Linked DNA regions of Solidesulfovibrio magneticus RS-1. The protein of the gene in region 1 interacts with the protein of each later gene in a pairwise test. Links are inferred from orthologs where the notes say so. Each region holds a gene or a part of one and is shown in the gene's direction. Other genes may lie near its edges.

Region 1 (3,376 bases):
GCAGCTCTTGACCGTGGCCATGACCGAGCACATGCCGGTCATAGGCGTCATGGAAGTTCCGCCGCACATGGTTTCCCGCTACGGCATCATCGACGGCGAGGAATTCGCCCCGGGCATGTACCGGGTGCGCGATCTGGTGGAAAAGCCCAAGGTCAACGAAGCCCCGTCGCGGCTGGCCATCGTCGGCCGCTATGTGCTGTTCCCGGACATCTTCTACCACCTGGAGAAGGTCACCCCGGGCCACGGCGGCGAGATTCAGCTCACCGACGCCCTCAAAGGCTTGGCCGGCAACAACCGCCTGCTCGCCGTCAAGATTCAGGGCCAGCGCTTCGACGCCGGCGACTGGGTCGACTACCTCACCGCCAACATCTACTTCGCCCTGCACGACGAGGTTCTGCGCGAGTCCCTGGTGCCTCGCCTGCGTGAGCTTTTGCCGTTTGGCAACTAGGCCCGTCGCCCTTGTCCGCACCTTTTTGTCGCCCGGGGGCGTAAGCCTCCCGGGCGATTTTTTTGCCATGCCATGAACGACGCCCTGGCCGTCGCCCTGACCACCCCGCCTTTTAGCGTGCTGACCTATGCCGTGCCGGACGGGTTTGCCCTCGCCGACTTTCCGGTGGGCCTGCGCCTGCTGGTTCCGGTTGGCAGGACGCTGCGCGTGGGCGTGGTGGCCGGCTGCGGCGTCGCCGCGCCCCCGGGCGTGACCCTGCGCCCGGCCCTGTGGCCCCTGGAGCGCGCGCCGCTTTGCGACGCCGGCTATCTGGAACTGGCCGCCTCCCTGGCCAGCCGGCATATGGCCACGGTTGGCCGCATCCTCGGGGCCATCCTGCCGCGTGGGCTGCGCTCGGCCAAGGTGGTCTTTACCTGCCGCGCCGCCGGCCTGCCCAAGGCTCTGACCGCAACTGCGTTGTGGCGCAAATCCTCTGATGAACGTTTGGAACTCGCCCCGGCCTGGCGGGACGGGACCATGGCCTGCCGCCTGGAAGCCGGGGAGAGCGATCCGCTGTGCTGTCTTGCCGCCTCGCCGCCCTGGCCGGTGCGGCCCGGCGCGGCCAAGCAGGTGGCGGTCCTCGACGCCCTGTGCGACGCTGGCCCCATGGCCCTGTCCGAACTTAAGGCTAAGCTCGGCCCGGGCACCCTGCCTCTGGTGCGCCGGCTGGCGGAACTGGGGCTGGTGCGCATCGAGGAGCTCGAAACAGCGGCCCAGGTCCAGCCGGCCGAGACGTCCGCCGCCGTTGCCTTGCCGCCGCTCACCGACGAACAGGCCGCCGCCATGGACAGCCTGCTGCCGGCCTTGGACAGCCCCGATGGCGCGGCCCGGCTGGTCTACGGGGTCACCGGCAGCGGCAAGACGCGCCTTTATATGGAACTTGTGCGCCGCACCCTGGAACGGGGCCGCCAGGTCTTGCTTTTGGCCCCGGAAGTGGCCCTGGCGGAAAAGCTCCACCGGGCAGCCTGCCGGGCCTTTCCCGAAGTCGGGCCGGCTTTTTACCACGGCTACCAGTCGCCGGCCCTGCGCGAGGCGCTTTTCTGGCGCTGCGGCGGCGGGTCACCGCCGGCCATCGTGGCCGGTACGCGCTCGGCTTTGCTCCTGCCGCTGCGCGACCTTGGGCTTATTGTCCTCGACGAAGAGCACGACGGGGCTTTCAAGCAGGAAGACCGGCTGCCCTATCAGGCCAAGGAAGTGGGTTTTTTCCGGGCCAGGCAATCCGGGGCGCTTTTTGTCCTGGGGTCGGCCACGCCGGACGTCAAGACGTTCCATGCCGCCCAGTCCGGCCATGTGCCCATGGTGCGTTTAGAGCGCCGGGTGGGCGGGGGCGGAATGCCGCGCGTGGAAATCGTGGACATGCGCGGCGCGGCCAAGCTCACGGGTTCGGCCGTTAACCGCGAAACCGGCGACCGGGTCGGCGTGCTCACCGACGCAAGCGCCGCCGCCCTGGCCCAAACCGTGGCCGAGGGCGGCCAGGCCATGATTCTCCTCAACCGCCGGGGCTATGCGCCGCTGCTCTTCTGCCTCGATTGCGAAACCCCGGTGCGCTGCCCCCACTGTGACCTGTCGCTCACCTTCCACAAGGACCGGGAGCGGCTGGTGTGCCACTACTGCGGCCATGCCCGGCCCCATCCCTCGCCCTGTCCGGGCTGCGGCGGCACGAGCTTTTTGCCCATGGGCGTGGGCGCGGAGATGCTTGAAGAACAGCTGGCCGGCGTGTTGCCGGCCGAGGCGGCCGTGGCCCGCCTTGACCGCGACGTGGCCCGTCGTCCCGAAGAGGCCCGGGCCGTGCTGGCCGATTTCGCCGCCGGCCGTTCCCGGGTGCTGGTCGGCACCCAGATGCTGTCCAAGGGCCATCATTTCCCGGACGTCACCCTGGTTATCGCCGCTGACGCCGACCTGGGCCGCAACCTGCCGGATTACCGGGCCTCGGAACGGGCCTTTCAACTGCTTACCCAGGTGGCAGGCCGGGCCGGCCGGGGCGAGCGGCCGGGCAGGGTGCTCATCCAGACCCGGATGCCCGAGGATCCTTTTTTTGGTTATGTCCTTCGTGGCGATTACGAGGGCTTTTTCGACGAGGAGCTTTCCCGCCGCCGCCGGTTGTGTTATCCGCCATTTGTGCGCCTGGGCCTGGTGCGCCTGAGTTTTCCCCGGGACTACGAGGAAGGCTACGCCCTGGCCGCCGCGGCCGGCGAGGCAATGCGCCGGTCGGCGGCCGCCGTCGGGGCGCGCCTGCTGGGGCCGGCGCCCGCGCCCTTGGCCCTGGTCGCTGGTCGGCGGCGGTTGCACTGCCTCATCAAATCGCCGGATTGGCCCGGGGTGCGCCAGGTGTTCGCCGCCGGGGCCAAAACCCTGGAGAAGGCGGACAAGGTGCGCTGTACCCTGGACCTGGACCCGGTGGACATGCTGTGAACCGATAGCCTTGGAGGCCATGGCCGATGGAAGCTTTTGTCAACGACGACGCAAAATTGCTGCGGGAAGTCGAGAGAGCCTTGACCCGTCGGCGCAAGGACGGCCTCGACGGGCTGGTCGGTAATCTGGCCGCCGTGGTCATAAACGTGGCCGAGGCCGACCTCGTGCCGGCGGCCGAGGAACTCCTTGGCGGCACGAGCCTGCGCTTCGAGGCCGCCCTGGACCATCCCTTGAGCCCTGGCGGCGGCCCGGCAATCCTGCTGCGCGATCTCGAAGGCGCGGATTTTCTGCTCAAAAGCCGACCGGCCGGCCAACCCAATCCCTTTGTCGCCTACAACGGCGGCCACAAAACCGCCGGAGCCGCCCCCGGCCGTCTGGAAACCTTTGTTTTCGACTGCCCCGACCTGGCCCGTTACGTGTCCATCCAGCGTGGCCGGGGAGTCGCCTTCGCCACCCCCGAGCCCGTGGTCACCAACG
Region 2 (3,171 bases), 1.5 Mb from region 1 along the record:
CAACCCTTGCGGCCGACCTCGCCGCGATGTAACAAGCGCTTAAACCCACGGCCGCGACAATTCGGCCGACGGGAGACATACGTGATCGACGTCAAAGCCCTGCTCGAAGACATCAAGGCCGCGCCCTACGAGGAAATCGTGGTGGCTTCGCCCCATACCGGCGTGGTGACCTTCGCCGGCATCGAACCCGGCACGCGCGTCACCGGCATCTCCGGAGCCTTCGGCGAAAAGCCCGGCACGCTGCTGGCCAAGCTCACCCGGGAGCATAACGACAAGCCTCTTCACGCCAACGCCAAGGGCGTGGTGGGCACGGTCCACCGGGAACTCGAAGGCCGCTTCGTCGAGGCCGGCACGCCCCTGGTCGTCATCCGCCACTACCTGTCCAAGGACGAGGTCATCGCCAGCATCCTGCAAAAGGTGCTCTACCTCTTCCGCGCCCCGGAACGGGCCAAATACTATTTCATCCCGAGCGTGGACAAGAAGGTGAAGGCTTCCGGCGCGCGGTCGGTGACTGTCAAACCCGGCATGGAGCTTTTTATCGTCTCGCGCATGAAGCGCGAGAAGCCGCTCGTCTACGAAGGCCCCGAGGGCATCATCTACGCCGTCTATTTCCAGCACGACCAGAACGTGGACCAGGCCGCGCCCCTTGTGGGCGTGTGTCCGGCCGACCAGACCGACCTCATCCAGGACGTGGTCAACCGCGTGCGCACGGACTGGGAGGAAAAGGAATAACGCCATGGGCCAGTATCTGCAGATTCGCGTCATCGCCCAGACCTACGACGAGGCCGGCGCCGAGAAGCAGTTCCCCAAGCTCTACGCCCTGGCCTGGCCCGTGGAGGCCACGCCGTCCGAAGGGCCGCGCGGGCTGGTGGAGCTGGCCGGCGTGCTCGATGACCGCATCCGCCTGGGCGATCTGCCCGCCCCGGACCGCAAGGCCATGACGCCGGGCCTGGAAAAGGTCACGGCGGCCAAGATGGCCCTGGAAGGGGCGCTTGGCAACCGCGATCCCCAGGCCGCCGACCAGGCGTCCTATCAACTGGAAGACGCGCTCGGGGAGCTGGAAAAGCTCGCCCCGCGCCCCTAATTTTTCTCGCGCCAAAGGAGGTCCGCCATGGCCGGAAGCATCAACAAAGTCATTCTCGTCGGTCGTCTGGGCCAGGACCCCAAGCTGAATTACCTGCCCTCGGGCCAGCCCGTGGCCGAGTTCAGCGTGGCCACCGACGAATCCTACAAGGACCGCGAGGGCAACAAGGTCGAGAAGACCGAATGGCACCGGGTCAAGGTGTTCGGCCGCTCGGCGGAATTTTGCAACAACTACCTCGCCAAGGGGCGGCTGGTCTATATTGAAGGCTCCATCCGCACCCGCAGCTGGGACGACCAGCAGGGCCAGAAGCGCTACATGACCGAGGTGGTGGTGTCCGGCCCCGGCCACACCGTCCAGGGCCTGGATTCGCGCGGCGGCCAGACCGCCGAGGCTCCCATGGGCGGCGATGAGGGCTTCGCCCCGCGTCGCGGCGGCGGCCAGCAGGGTGGCTACGGCAACCAGCAAGGCGGTCAGGGCGGCGGCTACGGCGGCGCGCCCCGCCAAGGCGGCCAGCAGGCCGGCGGCCGTCCCCAGCAGGGCGGCGGGCGTCAGTCGTACCCCGAGGACGACCTCGGCCCGGCCTTCCCCTCCGAAGCCTCGGGCATGGACGACGTGCCGTTCTAGCGACAGCTAGCCATGCGATAACGAAGGGCGAAGCCACAGCTGTGGCTTCGCCCTTTTCTTTCGTTGGGGGGTCCGGGGGCCTCAGGCCCCCGGCCGCCGGAGGCCTCTTTTATTTTCACTTTCTCAATAGTCTCAAACCATTGGCAATGACCAGCAAGCTTGTGCCCATGTCGGCGAAGACGGCCAGCAGCATGGAGCCGTAGCCCAGGAGAGTCAGCGCCAGCACCAGTCCCTTGAGGCCCAGGGCCAGGGCAATGTTCTGTTTGAGGGTGGAGACGGTGGCCCGGGACAGGCGCACGAAGGCGGCTACCTTGCGCAGGTCGTCGTCCATGATGGCCACGTCGGCCGTTTCGATGGCCGCGTCGGTGCCGGCGGCGGCCATGGCGAAGCCGATGTCGGCCCGGGCCAGGGCCGGGGCGTCGTTGATGCCGTCGCCGACCATGCCGACAAGCCCGCTGCCGTCGCCCTTGGCCGTCAGCGCGTCAACGGCGGCGGCCTTGTCCTCGGGCAGCTGGTCGCCGCGCGCCTCGTCAATGCCGGCTTGGCCCGCGATGACGGCGGCGGTGCGGCTGTTGTCGCCCGAGAGCAGCACCGTGCGGATGCCCAGGCTGTGCAGCTCGGCCACGGCCTCCCGGCTATGGGGCTTTATCACGTCGGCGGCGGCGTAGATGGCCAGCACCATGTCCGGGCCGGCGAGCAGGGCGGCCGTTTGCCCCTGGGCTTCCAGGGTTTCCAGCCGGGCTTCGATGGCCGGGCCGCACAGGCCCAGTTCCTCGATGAGCCGGTGGTTGCCGAGGTGGTACGGCACGCCGTCCACGACGCCGCGCACGCCGCGTCCGGGCAGTGCGGCGAAGTCGGCCACGGGCAGTGCGGCCACGCCGTCCTCGCGTCCGGCCCGGGCCAGGGCCTTGGACACGGGATGGTCCGAGCGGGCGGCCAGGCTGACGGCGACGGCCCGGTTGGCGGCGGCGTCGCCGGCCAGATCAAAGGTTTCGGTGGCGCTGGGCTTGCCGGTGGTCAGGGTGCCGGTCTTGTCCAGGACCATGGTTGTCAGCGCGTGGCCTTGTTCCAGGAACAGGCCGCCCTTGACCAGGATGCCGCGCCGGGCGGCGGCGGCCAGGCCGCTGACCATGGACACCGGGGTGGAGATGACCAGGGCGCAGGGGCAGGCGATGACCAGGATGACCAGCCCTTTGTAGATCCAGTCGGTGAACGACGCGCCGGCGACCAGCGGCGGCAACACGGCCACGGCCAGGGCCACGGCAAAGACGGCCGGGGTGTAGACGGCGGCGAAGCGGTCCACGAACCGCTCGGTGCGGGCTTTCTTGCCGGGCGAGGCGACCACGGCCCGGGTGATGCGGGCCAGGGTGGAGTCGTCGGCCAGGGCGGTGGTGCGGTAGATCAGCTCGCCTTCCTGGTTGACCGTGCCGGCGAAGAGCTGGTCGCCCGGGCCTTTTTCCACG

Evidence for each region.
Region 2: the proteins of priA (region 1) and DMR_RS05845 interact in binary tests that used the Escherichia coli proteins (3 or more experiments, as listed by UniProt). The link is inferred for Solidesulfovibrio magneticus RS-1 from one-to-one orthologs.

The regions. Positions count from the first base shown.
Region 1 is NC_012796.1:2,867,022-2,870,397, reverse strand. What follows is about bases 142-3,209. They hold priA (replication restart helicase PriA), read left to right. Parts: upstream 142-520; coding sequence 521-2,899; downstream 2,900-3,209. Other genes in these bases: DMR_RS12265 (hypothetical protein), read left to right, coding at 2,926-3,209; galU (UTP--glucose-1-phosphate uridylyltransferase GalU), read left to right, coding at 142-448. In the rest of the region: more of galU, read left to right, coding at 1-141; more of DMR_RS12265, read left to right, coding at 3,210-3,376.
Region 2 is NC_012796.1:1,378,978-1,382,148, forward strand. The notes cover bases 47-2,909. They hold DMR_RS05845 (single-stranded DNA-binding protein), read left to right. Parts: upstream 47-1,111; coding sequence 1,112-1,708; downstream 1,709-2,909. Other genes in these bases: DMR_RS05835 (hypothetical protein), read left to right, coding at 82-732; DMR_RS05840 (hypothetical protein), read left to right, coding at 737-1,084; DMR_RS05850 (heavy metal translocating P-type ATPase), read right to left, coding at 1,824-2,909. Also shown: more of DMR_RS05850, read right to left, coding at 2,910-3,171. UniProt on the Escherichia coli protein: Plays an important role in DNA replication, recombination and repair. Binds to ssDNA and to an array of partner proteins to recruit them to their sites of action during DNA metabolism. Acts as a sliding platform that migrates on DNA via reptation.